Regions from separate parts of the Streptomyces cyclosori genome, predicted to be linked through region 1. Evidence: riboswitches for the same ligand, from Rfam matches in the RefSeq annotation. Region 1 holds a riboswitch; each other region holds the start of a gene.
What was found. Region 1 has a riboswitch for cobalamin ahead of metE (5-methyltetrahydropteroyltriglutamate--homocysteine S-methyltransferase). Riboswitches for the same ligand answer to the same signal wherever they lie in the genome.
Positions count from the first base shown of each region.

Region 2: another riboswitch for cobalamin. It lies ahead of AB5J87_RS02230 ((2Fe-2S) ferredoxin domain-containing protein); the one in region 1 lies ahead of metE (5-methyltetrahydropteroyltriglutamate--homocysteine S-methyltransferase).
Region 3: another riboswitch for cobalamin. It lies ahead of AB5J87_RS24360 (CbtB domain-containing protein); the one in region 1 lies ahead of metE (5-methyltetrahydropteroyltriglutamate--homocysteine S-methyltransferase).

Region 1 covers NZ_CP163520.1:8,060,889-8,068,133, reverse strand. Annotated here, with positions in the region: gene AB5J87_RS35525 (GlxA family transcriptional regulator) at 1-299, shown strand, start outside; gene AB5J87_RS35520 (iron chaperone) at 399-740, opposite strand; cobalamin riboswitch at 903-1,125, shown strand; gene metE (5-methyltetrahydropteroyltriglutamate--homocysteine S-methyltransferase) at 1,296-3,614, shown strand; gene AB5J87_RS35510 (cyclopropane-fatty-acyl-phospholipid synthase family protein) at 3,677-4,528, opposite strand; gene AB5J87_RS35505 (hypothetical protein) at 4,647-5,666, opposite strand; gene AB5J87_RS35500 (helix-turn-helix transcriptional regulator) at 6,168-7,157, opposite strand.
Region 2 covers NZ_CP163520.1:502,271-509,515, forward strand. Annotated here, with positions in the region: gene AB5J87_RS02205 (SigB/SigF/SigG family RNA polymerase sigma factor) at 1-596, opposite strand, end outside; gene AB5J87_RS02210 (ATP-binding protein) at 806-1,243, shown strand; gene AB5J87_RS02215 (DUF6328 family protein) at 1,240-1,782, opposite strand; gene AB5J87_RS02220 (glutamate--cysteine ligase) at 1,938-3,032, shown strand; gene AB5J87_RS02225 (hydrophobic protein) at 3,234-3,395, opposite strand; gene AB5J87_RS02230 ((2Fe-2S) ferredoxin domain-containing protein) at 3,620-4,012, opposite strand; cobalamin riboswitch at 4,073-4,199, opposite strand; gene AB5J87_RS02235 (sensor histidine kinase) at 4,286-5,425, opposite strand; gene AB5J87_RS02240 (response regulator) at 5,422-6,117, opposite strand; gene AB5J87_RS02245 (SDR family oxidoreductase) at 6,377-7,117, shown strand; gene AB5J87_RS02250 (RNA polymerase sigma-70 factor) at 7,122-7,245, opposite strand, start outside.
Region 3 covers NZ_CP163520.1:5,510,078-5,517,322, reverse strand. Annotated here, with positions in the region: gene AB5J87_RS24395 (HNH endonuclease family protein) at 1-492, shown strand, start outside; gene AB5J87_RS24390 (DoxX family protein) at 738-1,220, shown strand; gene AB5J87_RS24385 (DedA family protein) at 1,363-2,001, shown strand; gene AB5J87_RS24380 (DUF2277 domain-containing protein) at 2,134-2,364, opposite strand; partial or broken gene AB5J87_RS24375 (RNA-binding S4 domain-containing protein) at 2,446-2,799, shown strand; gene AB5J87_RS24370 (hypothetical protein) at 2,938-3,222, shown strand; gene AB5J87_RS24365 (CbtA family protein) at 3,554-4,324, opposite strand; gene AB5J87_RS24360 (CbtB domain-containing protein) at 4,343-4,567, opposite strand; cobalamin riboswitch at 4,601-4,737, opposite strand; gene AB5J87_RS24355 (DUF6879 family protein) at 5,034-5,768, shown strand; gene AB5J87_RS24350 (helix-turn-helix domain-containing protein) at 5,829-7,079, shown strand; gene AB5J87_RS24345 (DUF6415 family natural product biosynthesis protein) at 7,224-7,245, shown strand, end outside.

The DNA of each region.
Region 1 (7,245 bases):
TGGCCCACCTCGACGAACCGCTCTCCGTGGCCGACCTCGCCGCCCGTGCCGGGATGTCCCCGCGCTCCTTCGCCCGGCACTTCGCCTCGGCCACCGGCACCACCCCGCTGCGCTGGCTGCTGGACCGCCGGGTCGCGGCGGCCCAGAAGCTCCTGGAGCGCACCGACCTGTCCATGCCGGAGGTCGCACGGCGTGCGGGCTTCGGCAGCGAGGTCACCATGCGCCAGCACTTCGCGTCCCGCCTGGCCACCAGCCCACAGGCATACCGGGCGGCGTTCGCCACACCGGACGGACCCTGATCACGCGGTCGCCGCGTCAGCGGACGCGGTCCGAGGCCCGCTCCAGAAGACCGGCTGCCCGCCCCGCGCCCGCCTGCCCACTCAACCGTACGCGCGCCCTCACGCTGCCAATGAGGCCCGGACGAGGCCGCCCAGCTCCTCGTCGCTGAGCTCCGCCGCATCCTGCGAGCGCAGCCGGATCGTCCCCTTCCCGCTGGCGAGACCGGGATGGCGTGCGATGAAACCGGCCGCCCGGTCCTTGTCCCATCCGTAGAGCGAGATCCCGTGCCGCCACACTCCGACATGCAGCTTTCGGCCGCCGACCCGATAGGTCGGCATCCCGTAGGACAGGACAGGGTTCACCTGGGGAAACACCGTCACGATCAGCCGGTGCACCCGGTCGAACAGCGCACGGTGCTCGGGCGCGATGCCGTCGATGTAAGCCTGTACGTCAACGTCCATGCACCCAGTCTGACCGGAATCCTCCGCCCGTTCCCGTCATCGGCGGCCACGAGGATCCCCAGCGGCACCGTGCAGGGCATCCCGCACCCCCGGCTCGCCCCAAGTGCGCGGTCCCACAACCCGGATGCCGGATCACGCTCTTCTTTTCCGGCAGTACCCCGTAGGGTGGTCATTGCAGCTGGTTCGCCCTGTCCGCCAGACAGGCGCGTCGTAAGAGGGAACCCGGTGGGAATCCGGGACTGCCCCGCAGCGGTGAGCGGGAACGACCGCCGTCATACGCACTGGGCCCGGCCGGGTCTGGGAAGCGACGGCCAGTAGGTGTCCGCCGGGAGACCGGCAGGCGTGCCCGCGAGTCCGAAGACCTGCCCGTTGCCCGCGTACGGACCGTTCCGTGCGCGGACATCCCGGTGACCTCGTGGGCGGGTCGGCGTACATACCAGACGGAACAACCGTGCCTGTTGCCGCGCGGGGTCGTTGCCGTCCGGTTCGTCATTCCCTTCGCGCTCACGTCCCGTCTCCGGGATCTCAGGGATTCATCTCGCGAAGGAGATCTCCGTGACCAGCACGTCCGCAGCCGCGGCAGCACGGGCCACCGTGTACGGCTACCCCCGCCAGGGCCAGAACCGGGAACTGAAGAAGGCCATCGAGGGCTACTGGAAGGGCCGCACCACCGCCGACGCCCTCCGTGCCACCGCCAGCGACCTTCGTCGGGCCAACTGGCAGCAGCTCGCCGAGGCCGGCATCGACGAGGTGCCCACCGGCGACTTCTCGTACTACGACCACGTCCTGGACACCACCGTCATGGTGGGCGCCGTCCCCGAGCGGCACCGCGGAGCGGTCGACGCCGACGCCCTGGACCGCTACTTCGCCATGGCGCGCGGGACCCAGGAGGTCGCTCCGCTGGAGATGACCAAGTGGTTCGACACCAATTACCACTACCTCGTACCCGAGTTGGGCCCGGACACCGTCTTCCTCGCGAACCCGGCCAAGCAGGTCGCGGAGCTCAAGGAAGCCATCGCCCTGGGACTGACCGGCCGCCCCGTACTGGTCGGTCCGGTCACCTATCTCCTGCTCGCCAAGCCCGCCCCCGGCGTGCCCGCCGACTTCGAGCCGCTCACCCTCCTGGACCGGCTGCTGCCCGTGTACGCCGAGGTCCTCGCCGATCTGCGCGCGGCGGGCGCGGAATGGGTCCAGCTGGACGAGCCCGCTCTCGTCGAGGACCGCACCCCGGCCGAGCTGAACGCGGCCGAGCGCGCCTACCGCGAGCTGGGCACGCTCACCGACCGGCCGAAACTGCTGGTCGCCTCCTACTTCGACCGGCTGGGCGACGCACTGCCAGTCCTGGCCAAGGCTCCGGTCGAGGGCCTCGCCCTGGACTTCACCGAGGCCGCCGCCGCCCACCTGGACGCCCTGGCCGCCGTCGGCGGACTGCCCGGAAAGCGCCTGGTCGCCGGGGTCGTCAACGGCCGCAACATCTGGATCAACGACCTGCGGAAGTCCCTGTCCACGCTCGGCACCCTCCTCGGACTCGCCGACCGGGTCGACGTCGCCGCCTCCTGCTCGCTGTTGCACGTACCGCTGGACGCCTCCGCCGAGCGGGACATCGAGCCGCAGATCCTGCGCTGGCTCGCCTTCGCCCGGCAGAAGACCGCCGAGATCGTCACCCTGGCCAAGGGGCTGGCCCAGGGCACCGAAGCGATCACGGCCGAACTGGCCGCCAACCGCGCCGACCTGGCCTCCCGGGCGAACTCCCCCATCACCCGCGCCCCGGCCGTCCGCGCCCGTACCGAGGCCGTGACGGACGCCGACGCACGCCGTGCCCAGCCGTACGCGGAACGGGCCGCCGCCCAGCGCGCCCACCTCGGACTGCCGCTGCTGCCGACCACGACCATCGGCTCCTTCCCGCAGACCGGCGAACTCCGGACCGCCCGCGCCGACCTGCGCGCCGGACGCATCGACACCTCCGGCTACGAAGAGCGCATCAAGGCCGAGATCCAGGAGGTCATCGCCTTCCAGGAGAAGACCGGCATCGACGTCCTGGTCCACGGCGAGGCCGAACGCAACGACATGGTGCAGTACTTCGCGGAACAGCTGACCGGCTACCTCGCCACCCAGCACGGCTGGGTGCAGTCCTACGGCACCCGTTACGTCCGCCCGCCCGTCCTGGCCGGTGACATCTCCCGCCCCGAACCGATGACCGTGCGCTGGACGTCCTACGCCCAGTCCCTGACGGCCAAGCCGGTCAAGGGCATGCTCACCGGCCCGGTCACCATGCTCGCCTGGTCCTTCGTCCGCGACGACCAGCCCCTCGGTGACACCGCCCGGCAGGTCGCCCTCGCCCTGCGCGACGAGGTGCGGGACCTGGAGGCCGCCGGCACCTCCGTGATCCAGGTGGACGAGCCCGCGCTGCGCGAGACGCTGCCGCTGCGCGCCGCCGACCGGCCCGGCTATCTCACCTGGGCGACGGAGGCGTTCCGGCTCACCACCGCCGGGGTCCGTCCGGACACCCAGATCCACACCCACATGTGCTACGCCGAGTTCGGGGACATCGTCCAGGCCATCGACGACCTCGACGCCGACGTCATCAGCCTGGAGGCGGCCCGCTCCCACATGCAGGTCGCCCGCGAACTCGCCGCCCACGGCTACCCGCGCGAGGCCGGGCCCGGCGTCTACGACATCCACTCGCCCCGAGTTCCCAGCGCCGAGGAGGCCGCCGCACTGCTGCGCACCGGCCTTGAGGCGATCCCCGCCGAGCGGCTCTGGGTCAACCCGGACTGCGGTCTGAAGACCCGCGGCTGGCCCGAGACCCGCGCCTCCCTGGAGAACCTGGTCGCCGCGGCCCGTACGGTCCGGGGTGAACTGCCCGCCTCCTGATGCCGACCCGCGCGGGCCGGGACGCCGTGTGCGTCCCGGCCCGCCGCACCGCGCCCGCCCCGCTACCCCCGCTCAGGACGGCGGGCGTGGAAGAGCCCCCAGCGCAGCAGTCCGCGGCCCGTGATGTCGACCCACTGGGGAAGGTTGTCCAGCAGACTGTCGAGGTAGGCCGCGCTGATCACCTCCCGCAGCTGGTCCGTGCGCCCCCGGACCTCTTGGTCGAGGCGCGCGTAGTGGGTGGCCAGATGCTCGGTCAGGTCCTCGAAGTCGGCCTTCACGGCGAGGCGGTCCAGGTGCTCCTGGTAGGACGAGACGGTGGCCAGTCGCTGGACGCCGAGACGGGAAGTCGCCGGGCGTACCGCCTCTGCCGGAGTGGTCTCGCCGACCATGATGTCGGAGAACACCAGCGCGCCTCCCGGTTGCAGCACCCGCAGCGCCTCCGCCAGCGCACAGCCCCGGTCAGTTACGTGGCACAGGACTTCCAGGGACCACACCACATCGAAGCGCCCGGCCTCGAAGGGCAGATGGTTGAGGGAACCGGTGACGACGTCGATCAGGTGGTCGAGGCCGTGGCGGGCGTTGGCCGCGCGGTGGCGGCGGTTGTGCTCCTCGCTCAGGTCCAGCGCCACCACTCGGCAGCCGAACCGCTCCGCCAGCACCCGGGACGAGCCTCCGTATCCGGCGCCGAGATCGAGGACCACGGCATCGGGTCCCAGCAGGTCCGCAACGGCGTTTGCCGCGTGTTCCACCGTACGGCGCGAGGCGGCTGCGACCTCTTCCCGCGGGTCGTCGTAGATGCCGACGTGGATGTCCTCTCCGCCCCACACGGCGTCGTAGAAGGCGTCCACGTCCCCGGTCTCGTAGTAGAGGCGGGTCGACGTCTCGTGGCGTGCTGTGCTCGCGTTGTCGCTCATCCCTGATCGCTTCCCCGCACCCGTGCCGCCGACCCCCGCGCGCCCCCGAACGGGCGCCCCGGCGACCGAAAACGGACCCCATGCCTCAGCCGCCTGCGACACGGCCCGACCGGTCCAGTCAGAAGAAGCGGCGGACGAAGACGTCGGGCTTGCCGTTGGTGTCGCCGGGGACGATGCCGTCCGCCGCGGACTGGAAGACCACGTCACGCCCGCCCGCGCTGACTGAGTCGGTCTCGGCCGTGGCCGGTTGGTCGGAGACGGTCTCGTCGGCCCCGGTCTGGAGGTCGCGCAGGACGAGCGACGGCCCGCTCGTGTCGATCGGCGCATACAGCAGATACCGGCCGGTGGGGTCGATGGCCACGCCCTTCACGTTCGGCACCAGCTGCGCGCTGCCCGAACTCACGTCGTGGACGTAGGTGTCGGAGCCCGAGAGGTAGACGACCTTGCTGCCGTTGTCGCTGAGCTGGATGAGCGACGCGCTCGTGGAGGAGCCCGCAAGCGGGCCCGACGTGCTGCCGGTGGTCCGGTCCCACAGGTAGACGCCCTCCTTCAGATGAGTGAGGTCCTGGTAGGCGACAAGGCGGCCGTCACCGCTGATGGACGGCCGGGCCGGAGCCGTGCTGCCGAGGGAGGCGATGGTTTCGAATCCACCGTTGCGGTCCGCGACCATCACGTCCCGGAGCAGCCCCGGAGAGCGCAGGGCGCCAAATGCGAGGTAGCGGCCGTCCGCACTCAGCGACGGTTGGTTGCAGCGACCGCAGGTGACGGGAAGCAATCCCAGGTCCAGCGACCGCTGTTGGATCCGCTCGGCGCTCATCCCCTGCCGCGGGGCATTGGCGGCGACCTGTCTCCCGTCGCCGCTGATCGCCGGCGTCCAGCCCTCGACCAGGGGCTCCGTCCTGGTCTGCCCTGCCCGCCGGTCACGGACATACACCGCGTTGCCGCCGTCTCGCGGGCCGTTCTTCAGCGACGTGAAGACGATGTTGCGGCCGTCGGGTGTGATGGACGCGGCGCCGTAGCCTTCGTCGGTCGCGACGCTGATCCTCTCGACACCGACACCGACACCGACACCGACACCGAGACCGCCGATCGCCGCCGTCGGCCCCGCTGTGGAGGCTGTGGCGGCTGTGGGCGCCACAGCCGTGACCAGGCAGACCACGCCTGCCGCGACCAAGGCAGTTCTCACGCGTCTGCCAGTGCTCCGATTCGAGTGCGACTTCGAGTTCGAGTCCGTCGTTCTGCTCACGCCAGCCTCCTAGTGGAATTCAGCGGGATCAGTCCCGCACTCCTCACAACTGCCTCTGCCCAGCACGGCAATTCACGTACTTTTCCCATGCTGAGGTGCGGCAGAGAAACCGTCGCCCAGATACTGCACCCCATCGCGAGGCGGCAAAACCCCTCACCTCGGCATGGAATATTATTCCGGCTCGGGCGTGGCGATTGTGAGTGGTCACGGCCTCTTCTAGGGTGGCCCGTGTTCCCGGATTCCACGAGGAACCGACGGCGGTTTCTGCACTGTGCGGGGCCGCTACAACCGTCGCTGCGGCCGGAGCCCCGAAGGCGTCGATCATTTCGGACCGCGGAAGGGGGGAATTATGCCTCTGGCCGGACGCGGACAACGTGGATCAGCGCGTACGCCTCACCGCCGCTGTCGCGGATGGATCAAGTCGGAGGGTTCCTGGTCCCCGTGGATGGCGTCGATCCACTGCCGTGCCCAGTGGGCCTGCCGATGCTGTGCGGGCATCGCGGCATACCCCTGCTCGATCTCCTGCTGCGCCAGGTTGATACGTCCCTGTGCCAGCATCGCCACACCTCGGCGCAGGGCGAGCCACCCCGGCGTGTACCAGTACGCCCCCACCGGCAGATCGGCGTAGTCGACCGTGTCGGCCAGCCGGTCCGCTTCCAGCAGCAGCCGGTCCGCCTCGCGCCGCTCGCCCGCGTGCGCGAGCGCCCGCGCCTGCTGCCCGGCGTCATAGGCGCGCAGGGCGGGATGCGCGCCCGTGTCCTGGCGCGACGCGTCGAACATGCAGGCCGCGGCGGCAGCGCTGCCGCAGACCAGTTCCAGCACACCCCGGTAACTCATCGTGCGTTCGAGACGGTCAGGTGCCCTCGACTCGTAGGCATAGGCCACCGCGGCGTCCAGGGTCCGCTCCGCCGCCTCGTACCGCCCGGCCAGGAAGTGGCACCAGCCGAGGTAGGCGGCGCCCATGGCCGCCGCGCCGATCGCGCCGGCGCGCAGGGCGTACGGCGCGTCCCGCGCCGTACGCAGGGCCATCTCTGCCCGCGCGGCGACCATCGGCGTGACGTCCGCCGAAGAGGACTGGTCCTCCAGCATGCGTAACCGGACGAGCCCTTGCTCCACGTCGACGATCTTCGCTCTGTCCACCAGCTCCGGTCTGCGGGCCTCGAAGTCGGCCCGGTCGGGGTCTTCCGGGATCAGGCCGGCCAGCGCGCCCCGGGCGCCGAGTGCCTCGTCGAGGAGTCTGGCGAGCGTAGGATCAGGGGTTCGTGTGCCCGACTCCAGGCGGCTGATGGTGGGTTGGGAGACGAACACCTTCGCTGCCAGCGCCGGCTGGGACAACCCCGCACGCCGACGCAGTAGTTTCATGGTCCGGCCGAACGCCCGCATACCCACCACCCCGTCCTCGGTCCGCCACGAGATGCCGCACCCTACCCACTCCCGACACACCAACCTTGGAGGGAGTGACGTAATCCGG
Region 2 (7,245 bases), 7.6 Mb from region 1:
CCCAGGCTCCGCATGACGGCGGTGTCCTCGGTGCGCTCGTCGTCGGGTACGTCGAGCGAGCGCGCCGCGTACGCGTTGGCGGCCCGGTCACCCTCGACGACTTCGGCCTCGGACAGCTCCAGCTCGGCGGCCAGCTCCGGCACCGTCGGCGGGCGGCCCAGCTCCTGGCCCAGCCGCTCCCTGGCCCCGGCCAGCCGCAGCCGCGCCTCCTGGAGCCTGCGGGGCACCTGGACGGCCCAGCTGGTGTCGCGGCAGAACCGCTTCATCTCGCCGGTGATCGTCGGCAGCGCGAAGGAGGTGAACTCCACTCCGCGCTCCACGTCGAAGCGGTTGATGGCCTTGATGAGCCCGACGGTGCCGACCTGGACGATGTCCTCCATCGGCTCGGCACGGCCGCGGAACCGGCGGGCCGCGAACTTCACCAGGCTGAGGTTCAGCTCGACCAGGGTGTTGCGCACGTACGCGTGTTCCTGGGTGCCCTCCTCCAGCTCGGCCAGCCGCCGGAACATGGCCTGGGAGAGGGACCGGGCCTCCTCGGTGGCCAGGCTCTGCGGCCGGGCCACCTCCGGTATCCCGTCGAAGGCGCGGCGGCGCATCAGCGGCGCCGAGGGGGTGGGCGGCGGTGCCGTGCGGAGGGGTGCTGCGCGAGTGCTGGTCAAGAGAGCTCCTTCGACGGGGCGGGGGCCTGCCCTGCCGGATGGCAGGGGGGTCCGTCGTCCGAGCGTCCTCATGACCTTATGCCCGTATTGCCAGCTTTTATCCGGATTCGCGGTTCGGTGGCGGAGACGCCGGGAAGTCGTCTGCCATGGCGAGTGTCGAAGCAACGGGACAAGCGTCGCGGAGCCGCCGGTTCAGCCTCGACGGGCAGCCCGGTGTGGTGGCCCGCTGCCGGGACCTCACCCGGCAGGCCCTCGACGAGTGGTACTCCCCGTACGGACCGGGCGGGCGGGCCGCCGCCGAGGACGCGCTGCTGCTGGTCTCCGAGGTCGTCACCAACGCGTACACGCACGGTGACGCCCCCTACGAGCTCCGCCTCGACCACCGGGGCGCCACGGTGTGGGTCCAGGTGAGCGACCACAGTCCGCGGCGCCCACGCCCGCACGGCCGCCACCGGGCCGCCAGGTCGTCGGGGCACGGGCTGTACCTGCTGCAACGGCTCTCGGCGAGCTGGGGCTGGGTGCCGCGCGGGCGGGGCAAGACCGTGTGGTTCGAGATCGAGGTGGCGGCGTCCCCGTCGGCCTAGGACGTGTTCTTGTCCGGCCCGTCGAGAGGGCGGCGCGCCCCCGGCGTCGTATGGCGGTGGCGCACCCACAGGGGCAGCGCGAACCAGCACAGCACGTACCAGGCCACCACGGCGGCGACCAGCCAGGGCCAGTGTCCGCCCTGCGAGGCCACCCGGAGCACCAGCAGCAGGGCGGAGGTCATCGTCGCCAGCAGCAGGACGAGCCCGACCACGGTGAGCCGGGAGGCCCAGACGACGGCGGTCGGTTTGATGTGGCGTCCGGAGAGGATCCGGTGGAAGGAGACCGGGGCCACCAGCGCGCCCGTCGTCACCGAGCCGAGGACGACCGTGCAGACGTAGATGGCGTGGTCGACGCGGCCCAGTTCGCGGAAGACGGGGGTGAAGGCGACGGTGAGGAGGAAGCCGAACAGGATCTGTACGCCCGTCTGGGCGACCCTCACCTCCTGGATGAGATCGCCCCACTTGCGGTCGGCCCGTCCTTCGGCGGTCTCGTCGCGTCCTTCGTCGGCCCGGCCCGCCCCGTCGTCGTCCTCGTTCATCGTGCTCTCCTGACACTCCGCGGCGCGCCCGCGTGGCGGACCGCTCCGGGGTGTGCGGGCCGCCCCGCACCGGTACCCGCCCGCGCGCGGCGCAATCGGGGGGAGCCGCCCGCGCCCCGCCGGTTCGCGCGGTGGTGGCGGGGTACACGCTGGTCATGCTCACGTTTGGGGTCGAAGAAGAATATTTGCTGGTGGACCCCGTCACGGGTCACCCGGTCCCTCGCTCGGAGGACGTGCGCGAAGCTGCGGGTCTGGGGCTGGCGGCCACAGACCGGGAAGTGCAGCCCGAACTGCTCATGGCTCAGGTGGAGGTCGCCACTCCGGTCTGCCTGACCCTGGAGGAACTGGGCGGCCATCTGGTGCGTCTGCGGCACGTCGTGGGGGCCGCCGCCCAGCGCATGGGATGCCGGCTGGCGGCCGTCGCCGCCGCGCCGGTGGTGGACGGCAAGCCCGTCCCCATCACCCCGTACCCCCGCTATCTGGCCATGCGTACGGCCGCGGGGCGGCTGGTCGACGAACAGCTGATCAACGGCATGCACGTGCACGTCGGGGTGCCGGACCGCGAGGTGGGCGTGGCCGTGCTCAACCGGATCCGGGTCTGGCTGCCCACGCTGCTGGCCATGTCGGCCAACTCCCCGCTGGCCAACGGCCACGACACGGGGTTCGCCAGCTGGCGCACCCTCGTCTTCGGCCGCTGGCCGGTCAGCGGCCCCCCGCCCCGGTTCGACGGTCTGCGCGACTACGAGACCCGCTCGGAGGCGCTGGTCACCGCGGGCGCCGCCCTCGACCACGGCCAGCTGTACTGGCACGCCCGGCTGTCGGACCGGTACCCCACCGTCGAGGTGCGCTGTCTGGACGTACAGCTGCGGGTGGACGACGCGGTGCTGCTGGCCGGGCTCGTCCGGGCGCTGGTGGCCACCGCCATCCGTGAGCAGAAGGACGCCGAACCCCTGCCCAGCTGTCCGGGGGAGCTGCTCCAGGCCGCCACGTGGCTGGCCGCCCGGGACGGTCTGAACGGGATGCTGGTCGCCCCGGCCGGGCAGCTGAGCAGCTGCGGTGACGTGCTGTACCTGCTGACCCAGCACCTCGGCCCCGCCCTGGACGCCCTGGGCGACGCCCGGGAGGTCGATGCCCTGCTCCACCGGCTGCTGCGCCAGGGCACGGGCGCGGGCCGTCAGCGCGAGGCCCTGGCCGCGGGGGGAATTCCCGCGGTGATCGACCTCATCACGACCCAGAGCCTGCCGAACTGAAGCCGGAACCGGCCATGTTGGGAGCGTCCGGCAGAGCGGTCGATCGGCATTCGGCCCGGACCTTTCCCGAGATTCCCTCCGGGAAATGTCCAAAGCGGGACGAGGAAATTCGCGACTGGGTCGCGCAATGGCGCGGAAAGGGCCGCCCGGGCTCTCGCCCGGGCGGCCCCGCGTATCCGTGGTGCGAACCACCGGATCGCCCTACCAGCGGTACCAGCGACCACTTCCGCCCTTGGGCCGGGCCACGAAGCCGATGAGCCACAGCACCAGAACGACGATCGCGACCCACCACAGGATCTTGACGGCGAAGCCGACACCGAAAAGGATCAGCGCCAGCAGAAGCACGAGAAGCAATGGAACCATGGAAATCAACCTCCAGCTTTCCAGGTTCCCCCTTTTCCGGCCCCCATGCATTCGTCCCCGGAATTGCCGGGGCGCCCGCCCAGCGCGCGGTTCCGCGGGCCGTGGTGATCACCGGCAGCCGCGCGGCGGCCGGTCGCCGACTCGTTCGCCCCGCCGGGGTTCATGAGTTTCGCGCCGGAGCTGTTGGGTTTCAGCTCACGGTCATGGGCGACCGCCGGGCGGGCTCAGCGGGCCCTGCGGGGCGGGGTGAAGGTGTAGAGGTCGAGGATGTCGGGGCAGGGGGCGACACCGGGTCCGCCCGCCCGTACCCAGTCGATGATGTCCTCGGCCGCGTCCGGGTCGTTGACCAGGCCGAGCCAGACCGGCCGGGCCCCGGCGACGCGGGCGGCGCTCGACGGCTGGACGACGATCACATTGGCCTGCTCGCAGACGTCCAGACAGGCCGAGACGCGTACGGGCGCGCCCTCGGCCAGCCGCGCCTTCTGCCGCGCGTGGTCGACCCCGGGCACCTTGGCGGTCCCGCAGCAGCAGTCCCGGCACACCACGATCCGGCACGGGGCCGCATCGGCGGCGGTCCCGCCGCCGCGTCCGGGTTGGCGCTGTCGCCCCTCGGGCATGCCGCTCACGCTCCTCCTCCGGGGAGATCCGCCCCGGTCTGGGTCAAGGAGGCGACGGGTGAGTCTCCTGGCTCCCGGGTCTTCGCTCCCCCCGTCCTTCCCGCCCGGCTGGGGCAGTGGTCCGTTCGGGGTTCGCTCGCCGGTCACAGTGGCGGGACCGCGCCGGATTTCCACCGGCTTCCTCGTTCCGCGTCGCCTTGTCGTGGCGCATCGTCGCACGTCCGGGGCGTGGCGGGTCAAGTCGTGCGGGTGGTGCCGCAGGGAGGTGCGGAGTCACGCCGGGCGCAGCGGGAGCGTGGCCGTGACCAGGAATCCGCCCTCGCGCGTCGCACCGGCCGTGAAGAACCCGCCGAGGAGGTGGACGCGTTCGCTCAGCCCGACCAGACCGTGGCCGCCGCTCGGCAGGTCCAGCGGATCGGCGCCGCGGTCGGCCGGGCCGTTGCGGACCTCCAGGGCCAGTTCGGCGTCCCGGCACCGCACGCGGACGTCCACCCGCGCGCCCGGCGCGTGCTTGCGGACGTTGGTCAGGGCCTCCTGGACGATGCGGTAGGCGGCCCGTTCGACCGCCTCCGGGCACTGGGCGCAGGCCCGTTGGTCGATCTCGGCCGTGATGTCGAGCGCGCTGTCGGCGACGAGCCGGTCCAGGTCGGCCAGGCGTGGCTGCGGGGTCAGCTCGCCCCGGCCGCCGCCCGCCGCGCGCAGGACGCCCACCATGTGGCGCAGCTCCTCCAGGGTGCGCACCGACAGGGTGCGGATCGTGGCCGCGATGTCCCGTGCCGAGGGATCGGCCGTGCTCGTCCGCAGGGCTCCCGCCTGGAGGCTGATCAGGCTCACCTGGTGGGCGACGACGTCGTGCATCTCCCGGGCCAGCCGGGCCCGTTCGGTGTCCAGGACGTGCTCGGCCAGCAGCCGGTCGCTCTCGGCCCGGCTGGCGGTGAGTTCGCCGAGCCGGGCCGCCAGCTCGTGGCGCACCGCGTGCAGCCGACCGAGCGCCAGCGCCGCCACGGGCGCGCCCACCAGGACCTCCAGCCACCCTTCCTGGGCGAGGCGGCGGCTGACCTCGTCGGCGGTCAGCGGGTGGGGCAGGAAGTAGGCGAGGGCGTTGAGCAGGGTGCACACCACCAGCAGGCCGGGCTTCGGACGCAGGTAGGAGAGGGTGTAGAGGGCGATCAGTCCGGCCAGCCAGGCATTGTCCAAGTACGTTCCGGGCAGCGTCAGCACGAGCACGGCGACCGGGTGGCGCAGCCGGGCGAGGAGTACGAACGCCGCGGCCAGCGGGGCGACGCGGTCCGTGGCGGTGTACCCCTCGTCGCCGATGAAGGTGTCCGCGACCGCCAGCGCGACGGGGCCCAGCAGCACCCACGCCCGCCGGGCCCGGGGCGAGGACGTCCACCGCGCCAGGTGCGGCCTCATGCCGGACCGCTCGGCGGGGTCCTGGTCAGGCCCGCGCGTTCGGCGACCACGGCCGCCTGGACGCGGTTGACTCCGCCGAGCTTGCCGAGGATGACGCTGACGTGGTCCTTCACCGTGCCGTGCGCCAGGTGCATGCGCTCGGCGATGGCGGGGTTGGACAGCCCGAGGCCGAGCAGGGCCAGTACTTCCTGCTCCCGGGGGGTGAGCCGGGCGACGGCGTCGGCGGCTTCCCGCGCGCCGTCGCTGCCCACCACGTAGCCGCTCACCACGGCCCGCGCGACGGACGGGTCCAGGGTGCTGCCCCCGGCGGCGAGATCGCGGACGGCCTGGGTGAGCTGTTCCGGCTCGGTGTCCTTGAGGAGGAATCCGACCGCGCCCTCCCGCAGTGCGGTGGCCAGGTACTCGTCGGTGTCGAAGGTGGTCAGCATGCTGACGGCGGGCATCCGCGGACCGAGCGCCTCCGTGAGCCCGCGCAGCACGGTCAGACCGTCCACGTCCGGCATCCGGATGTCCAGCATGACCACGTCGGGGAGGTGCGCGACCACCGTGTCGACGGCCTCCCCGCCGCCGCACTCCGCCACCACCTCGATGTCGGGTGCCGAGCCGAGCAGCAGACGCAGCCCCGACCGGACGAGGTACTCGTCGTCGACGATGACGACACGGATCGCGTCGTCTCGCTGGTCGGGCTCCACACGCCGACCCTAGGGCGGACGGGCCGGAACCGCCCGCCGGGCCGGGGCGCGTTACTCCGGCCGGTGCGCGCGACCCCGCGGGCCGGTGCCGGGCCGCACCCCTCCTCGGCTCGACGCCATCCCTGACCGGCCCTCCCGCCCGCGCTGTCACAGACGTGCGGGCTGCCTTGTCTCGTTGGTGTACGTGCTTCACGCACCGGCCCGGCGGCTGTCGCCGGGCCGGGCGGAAGCCGGATCGACGAACGGAACGGAGACCGTGATGAAGATCGTGGTTGTCGGCGGTACGGGGCTCATCGGCTCGCAGGTGGTGGCGCTGCTGCGCGAGCGCGGGCACGAGGTCGTGGCCGCGTCCCCCTCCACGGGTGTCGACGCCTTCACCGGTGCGGGCCTGGCCGACGCCCTCACCGGCGCGGACGTGGTCGTGGACGTGTCGAACTCCCCCTCCTTCGAGGACGGGCCCGCGCTCGACTTCTTCACCCGCTCGGCGCGGAACCTGTTCGAGGCCGAGGGCGCGGCGGGCGTGCGCCACCACGTGGTCCTGTCGATCGTCGGCGTCGACCGGGTGCCCGACTACGGCTACTACCGCGCCAAGGTCGCCCAGGAGGAGGCCCTGCGCGCGAGCGGCATCCCCTACAGCATCGTGCGCGCCACCCAGTTCTTCGAGTTCATCGCTCCCGTGATGGACATGTCCACCCAGGACGGCCGGGTGCGGCTGCCGTCCGCGCGGCTGCGTCCGATCGCCTCCGCGGACGTCGCCGCGGCGGTCGCCGAGGCCGCGCAGGGCGCGCCGTCCGGCGCGGTGCGCGAGATCGCGGGTCCGGACGTCCTCGGGCTCCCCCGGCTCGGTGAGATCACCCTGGCGGCGAAGCCGGACGGCCGGACGGTCGTCGTGGACGAGACGGTCGGACCGTTCGCCGGCATGCCGGAGGGCGTGCTGGTGGGCGGCGACTCCGCGCACACCTCGGCGACCGGCTACGAGGAGTGGCTGAAGCGGAACTGACCGGCTAAGGACGGGCGGTGGGCCGATGGGCCGACCGCTCGTACGCCCGGAGCTTGTCGGGGGCCAGCACCCAGTAGAGCCGGTCGATGCCGTCCGCTCCCAGCGTGACGCCCACCAGGGCGACGGTG
Region 3 (7,245 bases), 2.6 Mb from region 1:
GCCACCCCGCAGGGCTCCTCCGACGGCTACAGCCGCGCCAAGTTCCCGCACTGGATCACCCAGTCCGGCACCTGCAACACCCGCGAGGTCGTCCTCAAGCGCGACGGTACGAACGTGGTCACCGACTCCAGCTGCGCCTCGGTCAGCGGCAGCTGGTACTCCGAGTACGACGGCGCCACCTGGACGGCCGCCTCGGACCTCGACATCGACCACGTGGTGCCGCTCGCCGAGGCGTGGCGCTCGGGCGCCAGCGCCTGGACCACCGCCCAGCGCCAGGCGTTCGCCAACGACCTGACGCACCCCCAGCTGATCGCCGTCACCGACAACGTCAACCAGGCCAAGGGCGACAAGGACCCGGCCCAGTGGCTGCCCCCGCGCACCGCGTACCGCTGCACGTACGCCCGGATGTGGGTCGACGTGAAGCACTACTACAACCTCACGGTGGACTCGGCCGAGAAGACGGCCCTGCAGAACATCCTCAACGGCTGCTGAGCAGAACCGTTCCACCGCCGACGGGGCGACCCTTCGGCTCAACCGAGGGCCACCCACGGCCACCCCGATACCCGCGTCCCTCCTGGGGCGCGGGTATCTGTGTATGTCCTCCGTAAAGATGAATTTCGGCCAGCCTCAACCGGAATCGAGTCACTTACTTAAACTTGAACTTGCAAGTACTAATCAGGTCTACCTAACGTGGAAGCTCCATCGGCCCCGTCCCCACCCCGAAGGAGCCCGTCCCCATGGCTACCCCCACGCTGCTCTCCGCCCAGCAGACCGAGCGCGCCAGGCCCTACGCCTTGGCCCTCTTCCGCATCGTCACCGGCTTCCTCTTCGCCTGCCACGGCGCCGCCTCCCTGTTCGGGTGGTTCGGCGGCGCGGCCGGGACCGGCGGCACCATCGAGACGGGCGCCTGGCCCAACTGGTACGCCGCCGCCATCCAGCTCGTCGGCGGCGTGCTGATCATGGCCGGGCTCTTCACCCGGTCCGCCGCGTTCCTCTCGTCCGGCTCCATGGCGTACGCCTACTTCGACGTGCACCAGTCCGGCGCGCTGCTCCCCCTCCAGAACGGCGGCGAGAACGCCGCGATGTTCAGCTGGGTGTTCCTGCTGCTCGTCTTCACCGGCCCCGGCGCGCTCGCCCTGGACCAGCTGTTCGCCAGGCGCGGCGCCGCCGAGGTGACCGGCACCGCCGCCGCACCGGCCCCGGCCGGCTCGGCGCGCTGACCCCGCCGCACCCCCTCACCGGCGCCCCGGTGGCACCACCCCCGAACGGAAACCCCTTGCGCCCCAGGCGTACGCTGTACGGCTGTACGGCGTCCCGGCCGCAGACCAGCGTCCACGGGGCGCATTCCGTTCGGGGGGCGAAGTGCTGGAGAGTGTGGGGTCGCTGACCGGCAGCCCATGGATTTACGCCGTGGTGACTGTCTCCGTTCTCCTGGACGTGTTCCTCCCCGTCCTGCCCAGCGGGGTGCTGGTGATCACCGCCGCGACCTCGGCGGCGGCCGGCTCGACCACCGCCGCGGGCGCCCCGCACGCCATACGTGACGTACCCGACCTGCTGCTCCTCGCGGGCTGCGCCGCCGCGGCCTCCGTCATCGGGGACCTCGTCGCCTACCGGCTCGCCTGGCGCGGCGGAGCCCGGCTCGACCGGGCCATCTCCCGCTCCCGCAGGCTGACGCGCGCGCAGGAACGACTCGGCGCCGCCCTCAGCCGGGGCGGTGGCGCGCTCGTCGTCATCGCCCGGTTCGCCCCGGCGGGCCGGTCCGTCGTCTCGCTCGGCGCGGGCGCCGCGCACCGCACCCCCCGCGAGTTCCTCCCGTGGTCCGCGCTGGCCGGGGTCGCCTGGGCCGGTTACAGCGTCGGCCTCGGCTACTTCGGCGGGCGCTGGCTCGGCGCGACGTGGCTCGGCACGGGCATCTCCGTCTTCGCCCTGTTCGCCGCCGGGTCACTGGCCGCGTATGTGATGCGCCGCCCGGCCGCCACCGCCGCCAGCCCGGCCGCCTGAAACGGCGCCCACGGGCCCGTACGCGCCCGGCCGGTCACGCGCACGCGCGCACGCCCGGCGCCGCCCCTCGCGGGCGCCGCACGGCCGCGGTCGCGCCGACGCCGTCACACCGTCGCGGTCAGGCCGTCGCGGTCAGGCCGACGTCCTGACCGGCACTCCCCGTATCTCCAGTCCTTCGAGCAGCTCGGCCGTGGCCCGCGCGATCTCGTCGACCGCCCGGTCGAAGACCTCGCGGTTGTGCGCGGCGGGCGCGCGGAAGCCGGAGACCTTGCGCACGTACTGCAGGGCCGCCGCGCGGATCTCCTCGTCGGTGGCCTCTTCGGGGAGGGCCGGGGGCCTGAGCGTCTTGATGCTTCTGCACATGCCCCCAGTGTGACGGGTGCCACTGACAACGGCGGGTCTAGAGTCGGGGGCATGGCAGCAGAGGGGATCTCCGAGGGGCCCGTACGGATCGACAGCTGGATCTGGTCGGTGCGGCTCACCAAGACGCGCTCCATGGCGGCGACGGCCTGCCGCGCCGGGCACGTGCAGCTCAACGGCGAGCGGGTCAAGCCCGCGCACACCGTGAAGGTGGGCGACGAGGTGCGGCTGCGCCTGGAGGGGCGCGAGCGGATCGTGGTGGTCTCGCGGGTCATCCGCAAGCGGGTGGGCGCGGCGATCGCGGCCGAGACCTACGTCGACAACAGCCCGCCGCCGCCCGCGCGCGCCGATGTGCTCGCCGCCGGGGTGCGCGACCGGGGCATGGGGCGCCCGACCAAGCGGGACCGCCGGGACATGGAGCGGCTGCGGGGGCTGTAGCCGGGTCGCGGCCGGGGCGGAACCGGGGCGCGCGGTTGGCCAGAACGTAACTCGGAGGCCAACTCCCGCCCTCGCGGAGTAAGTTGGAGGGCCCTGGGGGCGAGGGGAGCCCCCGATCCGTCCCTAGAGGAACACGCCATGATCCTGTGGATGCTCGTACTGGCGCTGGTCCTGTACGGCTTCGGCTTCAGTCTCGGCGGCATCGTGCTGTGCGTCGCCGTGGTGGCCGTACTCTTCAGCGTCCCACGCCGTGGCCGCTCCACGGCACCGACCGGCGGCTCGTCCGGAGGCGGTGGCTCCGGCCGCGGCCAGGACAACGACTACCGGTCGTACCGCGACCGCCGGGACCGTATGGACCGGTGGGAGCGGCGTTATCGCAGGGAGCGGCAGCTCCGGCTGTTCTCGCTGCGCCGCCCGGACTGAACCGGCGGCCGGACCCGGCACCGACGTACCCGACGTACGAGGACCGGACCGGCACCGACGCGCACGGCGTACGCGCGGAACGACGCCCAGGGTGACCGGAGCGAGGTCACCGCGACCGATCCAGCGCCACCGGCACCGAACCGGCCCGAACCGGCACCGATCCAGGACCGGTCCGGGCCCAACCGGCACCGATCCAGTGCCGAACCGGCGCCACCAGCACCCGCCCGGCGCCGCCGCGCACGCTTAGGCGCCGGGCACGGCCCACGCGCGCGAGGGCCCCGGACCGAGCGGTCCGGGGCCCTTGTGCGTGCGCCGCGCGCCCGGCGCGGGCTCAGTGGGCGGACGCCGCCGGGCTCTTGGCGGCCGTGCCCGTGGCGGACCCGGCCGCGGCGGGCGCCGGCACCAGCAGCCGCTCGGCGAGATGGCCGAAGAGCAGCCCGAAGCCGGCCCACAGGGTGAGCTGGATGGCGAGGGCCGCGAGCCGGAACTGCCACAGCAGCATCGCCGGGAAGTCCTTCGGCACCTCGTTGACGGCGGGCAGGAACGCGTAGGCGAGCCCGACCGCGACCAGGAAGGCGCCCGCCGCGGCGACGGTCGCGTTCCAGTTGCCCAGGCGGGGTGCCAGCCGCTTGCCGAGGATCACGGCGGCGACGGCCAGCAGCACGCTCAGCGCGATCATCAGGAAGTACAGGGCGGTGCGTTTGCCGATGGTGTCGGGGTCACCGACGGACGGCGGGTTCGCCGGGTACTTCAGGAACGGCACCAGATAGACGGTGAGGAACGCGCCGAGCGAGACGAACGCCGCCGTGGCGCGCGCCCCGAAACGGCCGATGCGGCCGAGCGCGACGCAGAACGCGAGGGCGGCGATGCCGCCCACCGCCACGCCGAAGACCAGCACGCCGGTGGCGAGGCCGCCGGTGGACTGGAGCGTGCGGCTGAACACTTCCTCGCCGTGTTCGTGCGCGTGCGCGTCCTCGAACGAGATGGCCGAGTCGACGCGGGGCTCACCGAGGAGGTAGGCGACGACGAGCGCCAGCACGCCGGCCGCGAGGCCGGCGAGCATGCCGCGGACCAGGAGGGCCCTGACGGACAGGGAGTTCACGAGTCGGTACCCCTGGTCTCAGTGGCAGGGGAAGCCGAGCAGATGGCGCCCGTCGTGGAGCCACTCGTGCACGTTCTCACCCGACACGAGGCTCGTGGCGCCCTGCTCGGCGCCGACGAAGTAGAGCAGGACGAGCATGAGGATGCCGAAGAAGAGCGCCCAGGGGGCGATCGCCTTCAGGGTTATCGGGGTGATGGCGGGCGTCGCCGGCGCATCGGGCGCAGGGGCGGCGGAGAGTGCCATGGCAGAACCTCCTGGGGAACACGCGTCCCGGTCATTGGTGCCTGTGATGACGGTGGTGGGTCTGACTCTCCCGCCCTCGCCCCTGGGGAGGGGCTCGACCGGGTTCACAGTGGCGCGACCGTGCCGGAATTGCACCGGGCTTCCTTCACACCGTCCTTATGTCGACGTGACCGTACCGTGCGACGCCCCCCAACGCCATGGCGCACGGATGCACAACCCCCGCGCCAAGTGCGTGAACGCCGGTGTTCCGCTCGGCCCGTGGCCGTACGCGTGATGTTGATCTCACCGTGGGACGGGCCCTCGGGCCCGCCCGGACGGCAGGAGGCCCCCTCCGGCGGGCGGGGGGCTGCGGGGGCAGCGGCCCTGTGCAACCGATCCGGCCCGGATTCGCAATCCGCCGCAATCCGCACCCGGACCCACGTCGTCCACCGCATCCTGGTCCTCCATGCCGCAGATGGAGGACCCCATGACGCTCCGGTTCATCGGCACCACCAGTGACGACGGCAACTGCCCGGCCCTGTACGAGATCCCTGGGACCGGCGAGATCCTGGTCCAGGGCAACCGCGAGACCGACCCGGAACATCTGGTTCAGCTGCGTGACGTGCAGGCCAACGAGACGTTCGTCCGCGTGCCGCGCGACCTCCTCTCCCAGTACGCGCCCCGTACGGCCGCGCCCGGGCTCCAGCCGTTCTCTGCCATTGCCGCCCTGTTCAGGGAGTTCCGGCACACGGCTTGGCGACTGGAGACCCGCCGCGGCTACGCCACCGACCGCGACAGCGCCAAGTGGGCCCGCTGGCAGGCGGGCGAGGACATCGCCGCAGAGCCCCCGAACGCGTGGCGGGAGAACGTCGCCGAGCAGACCGCCGCCGGGAAGCGGTTCGAGCGGGTGCGGCTCCTCGACGAACCGGCCACGGACGGGCAGCGCTTCCTCCTCGCGAGCGCGCCGGGCAACAGGGCCGCAGGAGAGGACATCCGCTACCTCACACGCACCCGGGCCCGGGAACTGCGCCTGCCGGAACACGACTTCTGGCTCTTCGACTCCCGCGTCCTGGCCCGTTTCGCGTTCGACGAGAACGACGCCACGCTCGGCGTGTACGTCACCGAGGACCCGCCCGAGGTCCTGTCCGCCTGCCAGTCACGCGACGCGGCCTGGCACCACGCGGCCCGCAACCCGGGCGGTACGTCGACGGGGCTCACATGAGAGGGGCGCTGCCCCATACCCTGTGAAGCGACTAGCTGCACAGAGATGAAGGGCAAGCCCGTGTCATCTGCCGCTACCCCGGACCCCTACATCGACCCGCTCAAGTTCGGCCAGAGGATGCAGATCCTCCGCGAGCGCCGAGGCATGACCCGCACAGTCATCGCTGGGCTGGTCGGCATGTCGCCGTCCTGGGTCAAGCGAATCGAGAACGGCCAGCTCCAGCCGCCCGGGGTGGAAATGGTCATGCTCGTCGCAGAGGCTCTGCGGGTCCGCGACCTGGCCGACCTGACCGGCCGCCCGGACATGCACGTCGATCTGTTCATCGGCCCCGGGCACCCGCGGCTCGCAGCCGTACGGGCCGCCGTCGACGCGTACCCGCTCACCACGACCAGGGAGGCCCCGCCCGCCGCACACCTTCGAGCCCGGCTCGAACGAGCATGGTCGCAGCGGCACTCGGCGCCCAACCATCGCGAAGTCATCGGCGAACTGCTGCCGAGCCTCATCGAGGACGCGCAGCTCGCCGTGCGCCAGGCACGGCAGCCCGCCGAATGGCGGGCGGCGCAGGCAGTGCTGGCCGAGGTCTACTCACTGTCGCAGTTCTTCGTGGCCTACCAGCCCGACAGCAGCCTGCTGTGGCGAGTTGCCGAGCGCGGCATGGTCGCAGCCCAGCAGAGCGACGATCCCCACTCCGTGGGTGTCGCCGCATGGTTGATGGCGCAGGCGCACCGCGACTCAGGACCGGGTCATTACGACGCTGCCGACGCGGTCACGGACGAGGCCCTCCGGTATCTGGCACCTCTTCTGCCCGACGCGTCCGCTCCCGTGTTGGCGATCGCTGGAGCCCTCACGTTCGAGGCCGGGTACACGGCAGCCCGCCGCGGGGACAAGGGTGTCGCCTGGGGGCACTGGGACAGAGCACGGGAAATGGCCGGGCGTCTGCCGGCCGACTACTTCCATCCAGTGACGTCGTTCTCCCGCGCCATCATGGGCGCGCACGCGGTGACCGTGGCGGTCGAGCTGCACGCTGGTCCGGAGTCGGTGAGGCAGGCCGGGCGGGCGGACAGCGCGACGATCCCGTCCCGGCCGCGCCGGGCCCGGCACCGGATCGAGGAGGCGCGCGGATTCCGGCTGGACGGGCAGCCGGAAGTGGCGATCGCGGCTCTCGGCAAGGCGTTCGCGGCGGCGCCGGAGACGGTCCGCTACAACGGCTACGCGAAGTCGATCATCCTCGAAGAGGTGGAGTCGAAGGTCGGTGACCGGCGGCGCCGTGCGGCCGAGCTCGCCACGAAGGTCGGCCTGCTCGCCGCGTGAAGAGGGGACACGGATCGTGTCCTCTCCTCTGGGAGCACCCCCCTACGGTCGATGAGGAGGATCACTTCACCGACGAGGGGCTCCCGTGTTCGCCATTCCGATCTGCACAGGCCACAGCACCGACGTGACGGCGGTGATCTCGTCATGACGGACCAGGCCACCAGGT